Regions from separate parts of the Arthrobacter sp. FB24 genome, predicted to be linked through region 1. Evidence: riboswitches for the same ligand, from Rfam matches in the RefSeq annotation. Region 1 holds a riboswitch; each other region holds the start of a gene.
The links. Region 1 has a riboswitch for S-adenosylmethionine ahead of ARTH_RS06675 (bifunctional o-acetylhomoserine/o-acetylserine sulfhydrylase). Riboswitches for the same ligand answer to the same signal wherever they lie in the genome.
Positions count from the first base shown of each region.

Region 2: it holds a riboswitch for S-adenosylmethionine, as region 1 does, so the genes downstream of both, ARTH_RS19540 (DUF1737 domain-containing protein) here and ARTH_RS06675 (bifunctional o-acetylhomoserine/o-acetylserine sulfhydrylase) in region 1, are expected to answer to the same signal.
Region 3: it holds a riboswitch for S-adenosylmethionine, as region 1 does, so the genes downstream of both, ARTH_RS13490 (aminotransferase class V-fold PLP-dependent enzyme) here and ARTH_RS06675 (bifunctional o-acetylhomoserine/o-acetylserine sulfhydrylase) in region 1, are expected to answer to the same signal.

Region 1 covers NC_008541.1:1,475,749-1,479,919, forward strand. The annotation lists gene ARTH_RS06660 (histidine phosphatase family protein) at 1-150, opposite strand, end outside; gene ARTH_RS06665 (CPBP family intramembrane glutamic endopeptidase) at 260-1,027, shown strand; gene ARTH_RS06670 (VOC family protein) at 1,155-1,793, opposite strand; SAM riboswitch class IV at 1,955-2,069, shown strand; gene ARTH_RS06675 (bifunctional o-acetylhomoserine/o-acetylserine sulfhydrylase) at 2,131-3,447, shown strand; SAM riboswitch class IV at 3,538-3,653, shown strand; gene metX (homoserine O-acetyltransferase MetX) at 3,666-4,171, shown strand, end outside.
Region 2 covers NC_008541.1:4,340,448-4,344,618, reverse strand. The annotation lists gene ARTH_RS19555 (hypothetical protein) at 26-349, shown strand; gene ARTH_RS19550 (O-succinylhomoserine sulfhydrylase) at 401-1,609, opposite strand; gene ARTH_RS19545 (rhodanese-like domain-containing protein) at 1,610-2,020, opposite strand; gene ARTH_RS19540 (DUF1737 domain-containing protein) at 2,017-2,286, opposite strand; SAM riboswitch class IV at 2,369-2,481, opposite strand; gene ARTH_RS19535 (NtaA/DmoA family FMN-dependent monooxygenase) at 2,702-3,997, shown strand; gene ARTH_RS19530 (aromatic amino acid ammonia-lyase) at 4,002-4,171, shown strand, end outside.
Region 3 covers NC_008541.1:2,977,957-2,982,127, reverse strand. The annotation lists gene ARTH_RS13495 (class I SAM-dependent methyltransferase) at 1-96, opposite strand, end outside; gene ARTH_RS13490 (aminotransferase class V-fold PLP-dependent enzyme) at 160-1,572, opposite strand; SAM riboswitch class IV at 1,608-1,721, opposite strand; gene hisN (histidinol-phosphatase) at 1,952-2,764, opposite strand; gene rsgA (ribosome small subunit-dependent GTPase A) at 2,805-3,920, opposite strand; gene aroA (3-phosphoshikimate 1-carboxyvinyltransferase) at 3,910-4,171, opposite strand, start outside.

The DNA.
Region 1 (4,171 bases):
GCGGATTTCCTCGCCCGCGGCCCGGGCCTGTGCCACGCCGAGTTCGGTCAGCGGTATGCGGTAATCGGGCACCCGGTTATAGATGGAGGTGTCGGCATTGGCGGCGGACTGGCCGTGCCGGATCATGATGATTTTTCCGGGCGCACTCATAAATTCCAAGCATAGGCCCCGGACCGCGCGGCTCAGCGGAAGCGTTGCCCTGCGACCGGCCGGAAGCGGCGGACAGGAAAGAACCAGAAAGTGAAGGCAAGATAGGAACATGCTGGTTCCCTCCCGCCGTCGTCTGCGGTTAGAAGTCTGGATTGTCCTGGGTCTGTCGCTGGGGCAGTCCGCCGTGTATTCGGTGGTGCAGTTGCTGGACAAGCTGACGCGGGCACCCCTGGCGGAAGGGACCTCCACCCTCAACCGCTCCCAGAGCAGCCGCGAATACTTCGACCTCACGTACCAGCTGCTGGACATTGTTTTCGCTCTGGTGCCGGTGGTGCTGGTCATCTACTTCCTTACCGAGCACCGGACGGCGGGGGAGTCCGGGGCCTCGGCCTTCCGCAAACTCGGTTTCAACTTCGCCCGTCCCGGCAAGGACCTGCTGCAGGGGCTGGGCCTCGCGGCGTTGATCGGCATACCGTCCCTGGGGCTGTACGCCGCCGGACGGGCGCTGGGCATCACCACGGCCATCATCCCCAGTGCGCTCGACGCCTACTGGTGGACCATCCCCGTGCTGATTCTCTCCGCCGTACGGCACGGGATCGTGGAGGAGGTCATCGTGGTGGGGTACCTGCTGGACCGGCTCGGCAAGTTTGGCTGGAGCATGCCGCTGGCCATCTTCGCCAGCTCCATGCTCCGGGGCAGCTACCACCTCTACCAGGGGTTCGGTCCGTTCATCGGCAACGCCATCATGGGCGTGGTATTTGCGTGGATCTATACGAAGACCCGCCGCGTCATGCCACTGGTGATCGCCCACGCGCTGCTGGACATTGTGGCGTTCGTCGGCTTCAGCCTCTTCGGCAAGGCCATCGGGCTGGGCTAGCCGGCAACCGCTTAAAAGGATTCGGCCGCTATCGGTGGGTGACGTCGTTGGCACCCGCTGATAGCGGCCGAAGTTCGTAAAGGCAGCGCGCTGCCCGTGGCCCGGAGGACCACACGGTGTAAGAGGGCTAGATGGTTACTGCCCCGGAGGCGGTTTCGAACGTAACGGAGAGGATTCCCGGCGTCCCCTTCGGGGCGACCCATTCAACGGCCACATCCTCCAAGGGCTTCTCGACCGGTTGCCCGAGCCATTCCGTGACGCGCTCGGCCGAGCCGGCGATGGTGAGGCTGGACATCTTGACGTTGCTCGGGTAGGCGTTGGACGGGTGAAGCTCCGGGTCGCCTTCCCACTTGAGCATGTAGGGTACCTGCGGGTCTGCAATGAGGCCCAGGATACCGATCTGCTTCCAGACGAGTTCGCGGCCGTCCGGGAACTTGCGGTTGCCGTTGACAGCCGAGCGGCCGAGGCGTTCTTCGAACGGTGCCAGGTCGTCCACTTCGACGCACCAGCCCATCCAGCCGCCGCCAGCTGCGGAGCGTGCCCGGACAGCCTGCCCGAACGGAGCCTTGTCGGATGCCGGGTGGTCAAGGACCTCCACGACCTCCAAATACTTGTGCCCGGCGAGCGGGATAATCATGTTGCGGGTGCCAAATCGGGGGTGTACCCCGCCCTTAACGGCTTCGACGCCGAGGGCGGTTGCAATACGTTCGGTGGTGGCAGCCAAGCCATCTTGTTCACAGGCGTAAGAGACGTGATCCATGCGCATGCCCTCATCTTGGCACTTTGTGATGGAGCTCTCAGCTAAGGGTATGCTTACCGAGATGGGATGTCATGGCGGAGGGCCCTGAAGCCCACGAAAATCATGCGGCCGACGTCCTTCGTCACAAACCTGTTCAGACGGATTGCTCCGTTTCTACACTGGGTCAAGGTCATGAGCGCCAGCATTGAGCCCCGGCTTGCTGGCCGGCAACCCTCGTTCCGCGGTGGGGTGCCCCGGGTGAGGACCTGGCCTCCGGCAACCGCCGGTCGGCAAGCGCGGCACCAGAACCGGCCCGGCATACCGTGCGTCCGCCTGTGGTGCCTTTCTTTAGAAGGAGTCTTCAATGTCCAATGCCTGGTCTTTCGAAACCCGCCAGATCCACGCCGGGCAGGAGCCGGACAGCGCCACCGGCGCCAGGGCCCTCCCCATCTACCAGACGACGTCGTTCGTGTTCCCGAGCGCCGAGAGCGCTGCCAACCGCTTTGCGCTGGCCGAACTGGCGCCCATCTACACGCGCATCGGCAATCCCACCCAGGACGCAGTGGAGCAGCGCGTGGCCAGCCTTGAGGGCGGCCTGGCGGCGCTGCTGCTCAGTTCGGGGCAGGCGGCCGAAACATTCGCCATCCTCAACGTCGCCGAAGCCGGTGATCACGTGGTGGCCAGCCCCAGCCTCTATGGCGGCACCTACAACCTGCTGGCCCACACCCTGAAGAAGTTCGGCATCTCCGTGACCTTCGTCGAGGACCCGGACAACCTCCAGCAATGGAAGGACGCAGTCCGGCCAAACACCAAGCTTTTCTTTGCCGAAGTGGTGTCCAACCCGCGCCAGGATGTCCTGGACATCGAAGGCGTTTCCGGCGTTGCCCACGAGGCGGGTGTCCCGCTGATCGTGGACAATACACTGTCCACGCCCTACCTCATCCGGCCGCTGGAATGGGGTGCCGACATTGTGGTCCACTCGGCAACGAAGTACCTTGGCGGGCACGGCAGCGCCATTGCCGGCGTGATCGTGGACTCGGGCAACTTTGATTTCGGCAAGGACCCGGAGAAGTTTCCCGGCTTCAACACCCCGGACCCCACCTACAACGGGCTTGTCTACGCGCGGGACCTCGGCGCCGGGGGCGCCTTGGGCGCGAACCTTTCCTACATCCTGAAAGCCCGCGTCCAGCTCCTGCGGGACCTCGGCTCGGCCGTTTCTCCGTTCAACGCCTTCCTTATCGCCCAGGGCCTGGAAACGCTGAGCCTGCGCGTTGAGCGCCACGTGGCCAACGCGGTGAGCGTCGCCGAATGGCTGGAGGCACGGGCCGACGTCGAATCCGTGGCCTACGCGGGGCTGCCGTCCAGCCCCTGGTACGAGCGCGGCCGCAAGTACGGACCCAAGGGCACCGGAGCCATCGTGTCCTTCAACATCGCTGGCGGGGCCGAGGCCGGCAAGCGGTTCGTGGACGCGCTGGAACTGCACTCGCATGTCGCAAACATCGGTGACGTGCGCTCGCTGGTCATCCACCCGGCGTCGACCACGCACAGCCAGCTGACGGCGGAACAGCAGGCGGTGGCAGGGGTCACGCCGGGCCTGGTCCGCCTCTCGGTGGGGCTGGAACACATCGATGACATCATCGCCGACCTCGACGCCGGTTTCCGCGCCGCCAAGGGCGACTGACGCGTATGACTCCCGGCGTCTCGACGCCGGGAGTCATATTGCTGTCACATTCTTCGCCATTGCGGGGACGCATTTCGTAGACTCTTTAAAGGTCATGAGTGCCAGCGACAGCCCCGGCTTGCTGGCCGGCAACCCTCCTTTCGCGGCGGGGTGCCCCGGGTGAAGACCTGGCCTGCCGGCCAGTTGGCGGCAGGCAAGCGCGAAGAAGAGGTCCTCAGATGACGATTGCCGTCACCCGCAGCGGTGTACCCGAAACATCCAGCCACAGCCTGTCAGCCCGTGACGTGAAAACCACCGCGGGCAAAACCGCAGGCACTGTCCCCGACGGTACCGTCAGGTTCCAGGGCATCGGCGGGCTTGACCTTGAAGCCGGCGGGCATCTGCCGGACGTCACACTCGCCTACGAGACGTGGGGCACGCTGAACGCGGACCGTTCCAACGCCGTGCTGGTGCAGCATGCCCTGACCGGCAGCACGCACGTTACCAGGGGAGCCAGTGACGAAGAAGGCTGGTGGGAGCAGCTTGCCGGGCCCGGCGCCCCGGTTGATACGGACAAGTACTTCGTGGTTTCCATCAACATCCTGGGCGGTTGCTACGGCTCCACCGGGCCTTCCACTCCCGCGCCGGACGGCAGGCCGTGGGGCTCGCGCTTCCCCCTGGTGACCCTGCGCGACACCACTGCGGCCGAGGCCCGGTTGGCGGACGCCCTTGGCATCGACAGCTG
Region 2 (4,171 bases), 1.8 Mb from region 1:
GGTTCCTACTACCCCGGAGCGCGCTATGGAAACCGAATACGCAACAGTCGCCGGCCACGATGTCACCACCATCACCTGCGTCTGCGGAAACACCGTCAGCGACGAAGGGCTGATCCAGGCCAACTCCGAAGGCATGCCCGTCCACCTTGGCGAGGGCACTCCTGTCCCGGCCGGACTGGCCGAGTGGCCCGGGGATGAGGACCTCTACACGCTGTGCCCGGCATGCGGCCGCGTCTACCATGACACCGTCATCGAAGAGACCGGCACCGCGCCAGTCGCCTTCACTGTGGACGTTGCGGCCGCCCCGATAGCTGAAGCGATCCGCCTGCACTGGGAGCTGGACACCTGACTTTCGGCGCGGCAGGTCTTCGTAGCTTGGCGCTGATCAGGGGCGGGATGGTCAGATCTGTTTGAGCGCCTGCTCCAGGTCGCGGATGAGGTCGTCAACATCCTCGAGTCCTACCGACAGGCGGACCACGCCGTCGCTCAACCCGATGGCGGCCCGGCCATCCGGCCCCATGGCACGGTGCGTGGTGGTGGCCGGGTGGGTGATGAGCGTCTTGGCATCGCCGAGGTTGTTGGAGATGTCGATGATCCGCAGCGCGTCCAGCAGGGCAAAGGCTGCTTCCTTCGCCGTGCGGCCCGCCGACGGCAGAAGCTCCAGCGTGAGCACGGTACCGCCGGCCTTCATCTGCCTGGCCGCCAGCTCAAACTGCGGGTGGGACTTCAGCAGCGGGTACTTGACCCAGCTGACCGCCGGCTGGCCTTCCAGCCACTCGGCCAGGCGAAGCGCGGAGGCCGAGGAATGGTTGACGCGCAGCGCCATGGTTTCCAGGCCCTTCGTCAGCACCCAGGCGTTGAAGGCTGAAAGCGCCGGCCCGGTGTGGCGCATCAGCTGCTTGACCGGGCCTTCGATGAACTCCTTGGTGCCCAGGATGGCGCCGCCAAGGACCCGCCCCTGGCCGTCAATGTGCTTGGTGCCGGAGTACACCACCACATCCGCGCCGAGCTCCCCGCAGCGCTGCAGCAGGGGGGTGGCAAAGACATTGTCGACGACGACGGTCGCCCCGGCAGCGTGGGCCAGTTCGCTGACCGCGGCGATGTCCACGATCTCCTGCATCGGGTTCGACGGCGACTCGAAGAAGACCGCCGTCGTCGGTTCCGCCAAAGCGGTCCGCCACTGTTCCAGGTCCGGGCCGTCCACGAACACCGTTTCGACGCCCCACCGGGGCAGGATCTCGTTCAAAATGACAAAGCAGGAGCCGAACAGCGACCGGGCGGCAACCACCCGGTCACCGGCAGCCAGCAGGGCACCCAGTGCCGTAAAGACGGCGGACATGCCGGACGCCGTCGCAAAGCACGCTTCGGTGCCCTCGAGCAGCCGGAGGCGTTCCTGGAAGGTGGCCACGGAGGGGTTGCCGTACCGGGAGTACACAAACCGTTCGTCCTCGCCGGTGAATGCCCGCTCGGCAGCTGCCGCGGATTCGTAGACGAACCCCGAGTTGAGGAAGATCGGCTCGGCGGTCTCCTGGAAATTGGTGCGGTCAAGTCCGCCGCGGACAGCCTGGGTGTCAGGGCTCCAGCCAGCGGCGTCGGGATTGAAGGTCACTTAGTTCTTTCCGAGATTGGTGGGCAGGCCGCGGTTCTTCCAGCCGTTGACGGTGCGTTCGCCGTAACGGTCCGGTTCGCCTTCGAAGCCTTCGAGGACGTTGTAGGCGGTGAACCCGGCCCGGGTGGCGGCAATGGCCGCGGCAACGGACCGGACACCGGAACGGCAGAGGAACACCAGTTCGACGCCGGAGTCCTCGGGGGCCTGCTGCTTCAGCTGGTCGACAAAATCCGGGTTGGGGATGCCGCCGGGGAAGGTCCACTGGATAAAGAGGGGATCGTTATCCGTGGCTTTGGTGTCCGGGATGCCGATGTGCGCCCACTCGCCCTCAGTGCGGACATCCACCAGGACGGCGCCCTGCTCCAGTTTGGCCCAGGCGTCCTGCGGGCTCAGGTCTCCGGCGTAGCTCATGCGTGGCCCTCGAAGCCTTCGCCCGGGAAGTCGGCGTCGAACTCAAGTTCGTCCACTGCGGTTGCCACCGCCGCGTCGGAGCTGGCGACTGCCTCGGGCAGGATCACGGCCTGGGCAACGATCACGCTGGTGCCGTTGAAGGTTGCCGCCGGGCCTCCGTGCAGGACATAGCCGTCGGCCAGTGCTGCGGAGATGCGCTCGCAGAACGAGCGGTCGTCGGGGCCGGTGATGAGCCGGTAGGCCAGCCTTTCCTGCGGCAGTGCCAGGGCCGGTTGTTCCTGGCCGGCGGCGTCTGGTTCGGCTGCCGGGGCCAGCTGTGCGGGTGCGTCGGACACGACGGATCTCCTTCTCTCACGCTTGCAATTCGAATATCGATATGCCGAGTATTCACCTGAGGCACCCCGCCGTGGAAGGAGGGTTGCCGACCGGCCAGTCAGGGCTTGGCGCCGGTTCTCATTACTCCCCAAAAACGTAACACTTACGACGGCGGCCCGCACCGCCGTCGTCGTCATCTTCCGTAACGGGAACGCCCGCACCGCGGCCCCGCATCCGCCCCGGCGGTACCCCCGGCTGCAGTTACAAAAGACCCTGCCGGGGGGATAATGACGGGAGATGAACCGCTGTAACGCCGGATGAAATCAGGCAGCCGTGAATGAATCGAATCGGAATACAGGCAGTCCCATGCTGCACTTCGGTTGGTTTGTGGGTCACGGGTTCGGCGTCCAGGGGTGGGGTACGCCCGGGTATGGCATCGGGTACGACTGGAAAAAACCCGCCCTGTACCAGCACGCCGTGCGGGAATTCGAGCGGGCAGGGCTGGACCTTTTCATCATCGAGGACTCGCTCACCGTACCGGACACGTACGGCGGAAGCGCCAAGGTGTCGCTGGCGCAGGCGTCCTTTGCGCCGAAGCACGATCCGCTGGCACTGGTGCCCTACCTGCTCTCCGCCACGGAACACCTGGGCATTGTTCCCACGGTGAGTGCGTCCTTCTACCCGCCGTTCACCGCTGCCCGGCTCCTGGCCACGCTGCAGCATTTCTCCAGCGGCCAGCTGGGCTGGAACGTGGTGACCTCCGGCAGCGATCTTGCTGCGCAGAACTACGGGCTGGACCAGCAGATCGAGCATGACCTCCGCTATGAGAAGGCGGAGGAATTCGTGGACGTGGTGCGCAAGCTCTGGCGCAGCTGGGAGCCGGACGCCATTGTCGAGGATCCGGACGCCGGCATCTTTGCCGACCATACGAAGGTCCATCCGATCAACCACGACGGCCAATTCTTCAAGGTCCGGGGCCCGCTCAACACCGCGCCGCTGCCTGAGGAACCGGTGCTGGTGCAGGCCGGGGCGTCCCCGCGGGGCAAGGCTTTCGCGGGCGGCAACGCGGACGTCGCAATTGCCCTCGCCAGGGGCGCGGACGGCATGAGGGCCTACCGTGATTCGATCCGGGCCGAGGCGGCCGCGGCGGGGCGGGACCCCGACGACGTCAAGGTGCTGTTTGTCCTCAAACCCACCGTGGTGGGCTCCCGGGCCGAAGCGGACGAGCTCCGGGAGCAGCGCCGCCAGCTCACGCAGCGCGACATCGACAGCCAGCTGAACTCCATCTCCTACCTCTCCGTGATCGACTTCCAGCAGTTCGACCTCGACGCCCCGCTCCCCGAGCTCACCACGAACAGCAACCAGGGCACCCTGGATCATTTCGCCAAGGCGGGTCCTCCCGGGTCCACGCTGCGCCAGCTCCTGCAGGCCCGCAGCGGCGGCGCCGGGGACAGCATCATCGGCACGGCCGAGGAAATTGCCGACTACCTCGAAGAAACCGGCGTGCAGGTGGGCGGGGACGGCTTCCTGTTCTCGGGTTTCGTTGATCCGGCCACCGTTCATGGTGTGCTGGACCGGCTGGCCCCGGTGCTGCGACGCCGCGGGCTGCTCCGGACAAGCTATGGCGACGGCGGCTTCCGCCGGAACCTGCTGGACTTCTAGTGCCATGGGCGGCGGCAGCGGAGAGTTCCTGATCGGCACGGCGCACCTGCGCGCCAGGGACGTCGCCGAAGCCGCGGCTGATCCCGCCGTTAAGTTCGTCCTGAGCGTGGACGCCCTGGAGCTGATCGGGCTCTCGCGTGAGGTGGTGCAGCAGGCCATCGACTCCGGCCACCG
Region 3 (4,171 bases), 1.5 Mb from region 1:
GGGACGGACCCGGTCATAGTGTTCGCCGCCGTCCTGGAAACTCCGGCCGAGCTCGTAGCGGCGCTGGTGGTGCAGTTTGGGGCCTCCCCGTGCCACGTGCAGTCTCCTTCGGGCAGGCTGGAATTCTTACCCCTCGAATTTACCGCACACGCCGCACCCTCAGTCTTCGGTGCAGGGCGCTGCGCCGGCGGTGCCTGGAGTGTTGGGTGCCCAGTCCGGGTAGCTGCGGGTGTCGTTGGCAGGCACCCAGCGGCCCGAGTCCACGACATAGTCCCAGCCGAGGCCGGTCCGGCGAAGTTCCTCGATCCCGGCGAGCAGGCGCTGGGCATCCTCCAAGCGGGAGCCGACGCCGAAGCTTGCCCGCAATGAGCCTGACGGCAGTCCCAGCCGCTTCAGCAGCGGGTGGGCGCAGAAGCGGCCGTCCCGGAGGCCCACGCCATGTTCGGCGGACAGGTAGGCCGCGACGAGGCCGGCGTCGTAGCCGGCGACGGAGAAGTTGACCACCCCGATGGTGTCATCCGTGTCGCTGAAGATCTGGTGGACAGCGACGCCGTCGATCTTCCGCAGTCCCTCAACGAGGAAGGACCGGATGGCCGTCTCATGGGCGTGCCACAGTTCCTGGTCCAGGGCGCCGATAACCTGGGTGGCCCGGGCCAGGGTGGCGGCCCCGAGGACGTTCGGTGAGCCGCCTTCATGACGTGCCGGCCCGGTGGTCCAGCTAACGGAGTCCAGCCGCGCCTCACGTACGGCTCCGCCGCCTGCGAGGTGGGGCGTCCCGGCGTCGAGCCAGTCCGGCCGGCCCACGAGGACTCCGCTGCCAAACGGCGCGTACAGCTTGTGGCCTGAGAAGGCGAGGTAGTCGACGTCGTCCGCGGCGATGTCGATGCGGCGGTGCGGGGCCAGCTGCGCCGCGTCCACAACGATCCTTGCGCCGTGTTCGTGAGCCAGTGCGGCCAGCTCGCGGATGGGGAGGATTTCGCCGGTGACGTTGGAGGCGCCCGTAACGGCCAGCAGGCTGATGTCACCGTGCCGGAGCTCGGAACGCAGGTTCTCCAGGGTGGCCCTGAGCGTCGGGGCGGCCACAACACTCCGGTGCGGGACGCCCTGCCAGGGGAGCAGGTTGGCGTGGTGTTCGATGTCGAGGTACAGCACTTCGCCGATGTGGCGGCCGTCGGCCACCGGCAGGCATCCGGCCAGCAGGTTCAGTGAGTCCGTGGTGTTCCGGGTGAAGATGACGGAATCGTCCGCCCTGCCGCCCACGAACCCGCGGACGATGTCCCGGGCATTTTCGTACACCGACGTGCTGATCTGCGAGGCATAGCCCGCGCCGCGGTGCACGCTGGCGTAGTACGGCAGGATCTCGTTGAGGTAGGCCGAGACAACGGACAGCGCCGGGGCCGATGCGCCGTAGTCCAGGTTCGCGTAGCGGACGTGGCCGCCCTGGATCAGCGGAGCCTGGATCTCCGCGCCGGTAACGGCGGAGAGGGGGCGCTGGGCGACGGTGAACCGCGGGTCCAGAAGGCCTGCAGTGGACGTGGTTGCGGTGTTTGCGGGGAAAGTGGCAGTAGTCATGGGGACCTCACTGTAAAGGGACCCCGCACTCCGGGGATCCGCGCTTGCCGGGTCCGTTCCGGACCGGCCTGGTCGTCACCCGGGGCACCCCACCGCGAATGGAGGGTTGCCGGCCAGCAAACCGGGGTTTAGCGCTGGCACTCGTGACCTGTTTCGAGATTAGGACATTCACCGCGCCGCGGGAAAGTCAGGGCGATTGTTAAGCTCTTTGTTACGCGCGGCGGAAGAAGGGGGCCGGCGCCGAATATAACGACGGCGGACACCCCCTAAGGAGGGCATCCGCCGTTGTTTATTCGGCACGCTCTTGAATGTGCCTGCCGGGGTGCGCCCGCGACGGAACCTCTTGGCTCCGGGCCCGACGCCGGGGGCGGGGCGCGCGTTAGAGGAGGTCGTCCAGTTCCGGGTTCAGCCGCTTGAGGACCTCTGAATGAAGGATTGAATTGGTGGCCAGGGCGTTGCCGCCGAAGGGGCCGTCCACTCCCTCAAGTGAGGTGAAGCGTCCGCCGGCTTCGGTGACGATCGGCACCAGCGCCGCCATGTCATACAGGTTCAGCTCCGGCTCGCAGGCGATGTCCACCGATCCCTCGGCCACCATGCAGTAGGACCAGAAGTCACCGTAGGCGCGGGTCCGCCAGACCTCTTCAGTGAGCCCCAGGAATTCGTCCAGGTTGCCGCGTTCCTTCCAGCCGCCCAGGCTCGAATAGGAGAGGGACGCGTCAGACAGCCTGGAGACGTTCGAAACCTTCAGCCTGGTGGCAGCCGCAAGCGACCGTCCCATGTAGGCACCCGCCCCCTTCGCGGCCCACCAGCGCTTGCCCAGGGCGGGCGCGCTGACCAGGCCCACCACCGGCTCGCCCTCATCCACGAGGGCGATCAGGGTAGCCCACACCGGCACGCCGCGGACGAAGTTCTTGGTGCCGTCGATCGGGTCGATGATCCAGCGGCGGGAACCATGCCCGGAACTGCCGAACTCTTCACCGAGGACGGCATCTCGCGGACGGGAACGGGAGAGCTGGCCGCGGATGGATTCTTCAGCGGCCTTGTCAGCATCCGTTACCGGCGTCAGATCCGGTTTGGTTTCAATCTGAAGGTCCAGCGCCTTGAAGCGGCTCATGGTCTGGGAGTCAACAGAGTCGGCCAGGACATGGGCGAGGCGCAGGTCATCGTTGTAGCTCGAAGCGGGTTGGGTCATGGTTCCAAACTACCGTCTCTGTGGCCGGCCGGCCGGGATGTCACGAAACGATGCCGAGTTCCTTGGCATCCTGTGCTTCCATCCGGGGGTCTGTGCCGAGCAACCGACGCAGGGACGCCAGGCGCGCTGCACCGGACGGGCCCGCGTGTCCTTGGGCCACCCAGGCGTCCACACCGCAGTTGACGGCGGAGGCATCGTGCTTGCAGCCGCGTTCGCAGGCATCCGTGCCGGGTTCCAGATCGGGGAACGAGCGCAGGATCCGGTCGGGATCCACGTGGGCAAGGCCGAAGGAGCGGATGCCGGGCGTATCAATGATCCAGCTTCCGGCGGGCGCGTCACTGATCCGCAGGGCAAGCGCCGACGACGACGTGTGCCGCCCCCGGCCGGTGACGGCGTTGACGCCTCCCGTGGCCCGCTCAGCACCCGTCAGGGCATTGACCATGGTGGACTTCCCTACGCCGGAATGCCCGAGCATCACGGTGACCTTGCCGTTGAGGTGCGCCCGCAGCTGCGAGACAGCGTCGCTGTCCAGGCGTGCCGAGAGTCCGTCATCGGAGCGTGCATCGATTCCGGAGGCCGCGGCGTCGGCTGTCCGGCTGATGATCACGGGGAAATCAAGGTGCCGGTAGTTGGACAGGAGCTCCGTGGGATCCTTGACGTCCGCCTTGGTGACCAGCAGCAACGGCTCAATCCCGGCGTCGTATGCCGCCACCAGGGCGCGGTCAATAAAGCCGGTGCGCGGTTCCGGATTGGCGGCGGCAACCACCACCACAAGCTGGTCAGCGTTCGCCACCACTGCCCGCTCGATGGGGTCCGTGTCATCGGCGCTGCGCCGCAGCAGCGTGCGGCGGTCCTGGATCTTCACGAGCCGCGCAAGCGTGTCCGGTGCCCCCGAAACATCTCCCACCAGGGACACGAAGTCCCCCGCGACCACGGGCGAACGGCGCAGTTCACGGGCGCGCGCGGCAATCACCGTGCGCTCGTTCCCGCTGTCCTCGCCCACCACCGCCGTATAGCGCCCGCGGTCCACCGTGATGATCCGGCCGGTCACGGCGTCGTCATGGCTGGGCCGGTCCTTGGTCCGGGGACGCGAGCCTTTCTTGTTGGGGCGGATCCGGATATCGGACTCGTCCCAGGAACCGGTGCTACGCCCCACGGGCCTGTTCCGTCTGCCGGCCCGGCTGTTGTGTCAGCATGGATTCCCAAAGTTGCGGAAAGTCCGGCATGGTCTTGGACGTAGTGCCGATGTCTTCCACTTCCACGCCGGGAACGGCGAGGCCCAGGATGGCCCCTGCGGTGGCCATGCGGTGGTCCGCGTAGCTGTGCACGACGCCGCCATGGAGCTTCGCGGGCCGGATCACCAGGCCGTCGGAAGTTTCCTCGGCATCGCCGCCGAGGCGGTTGATC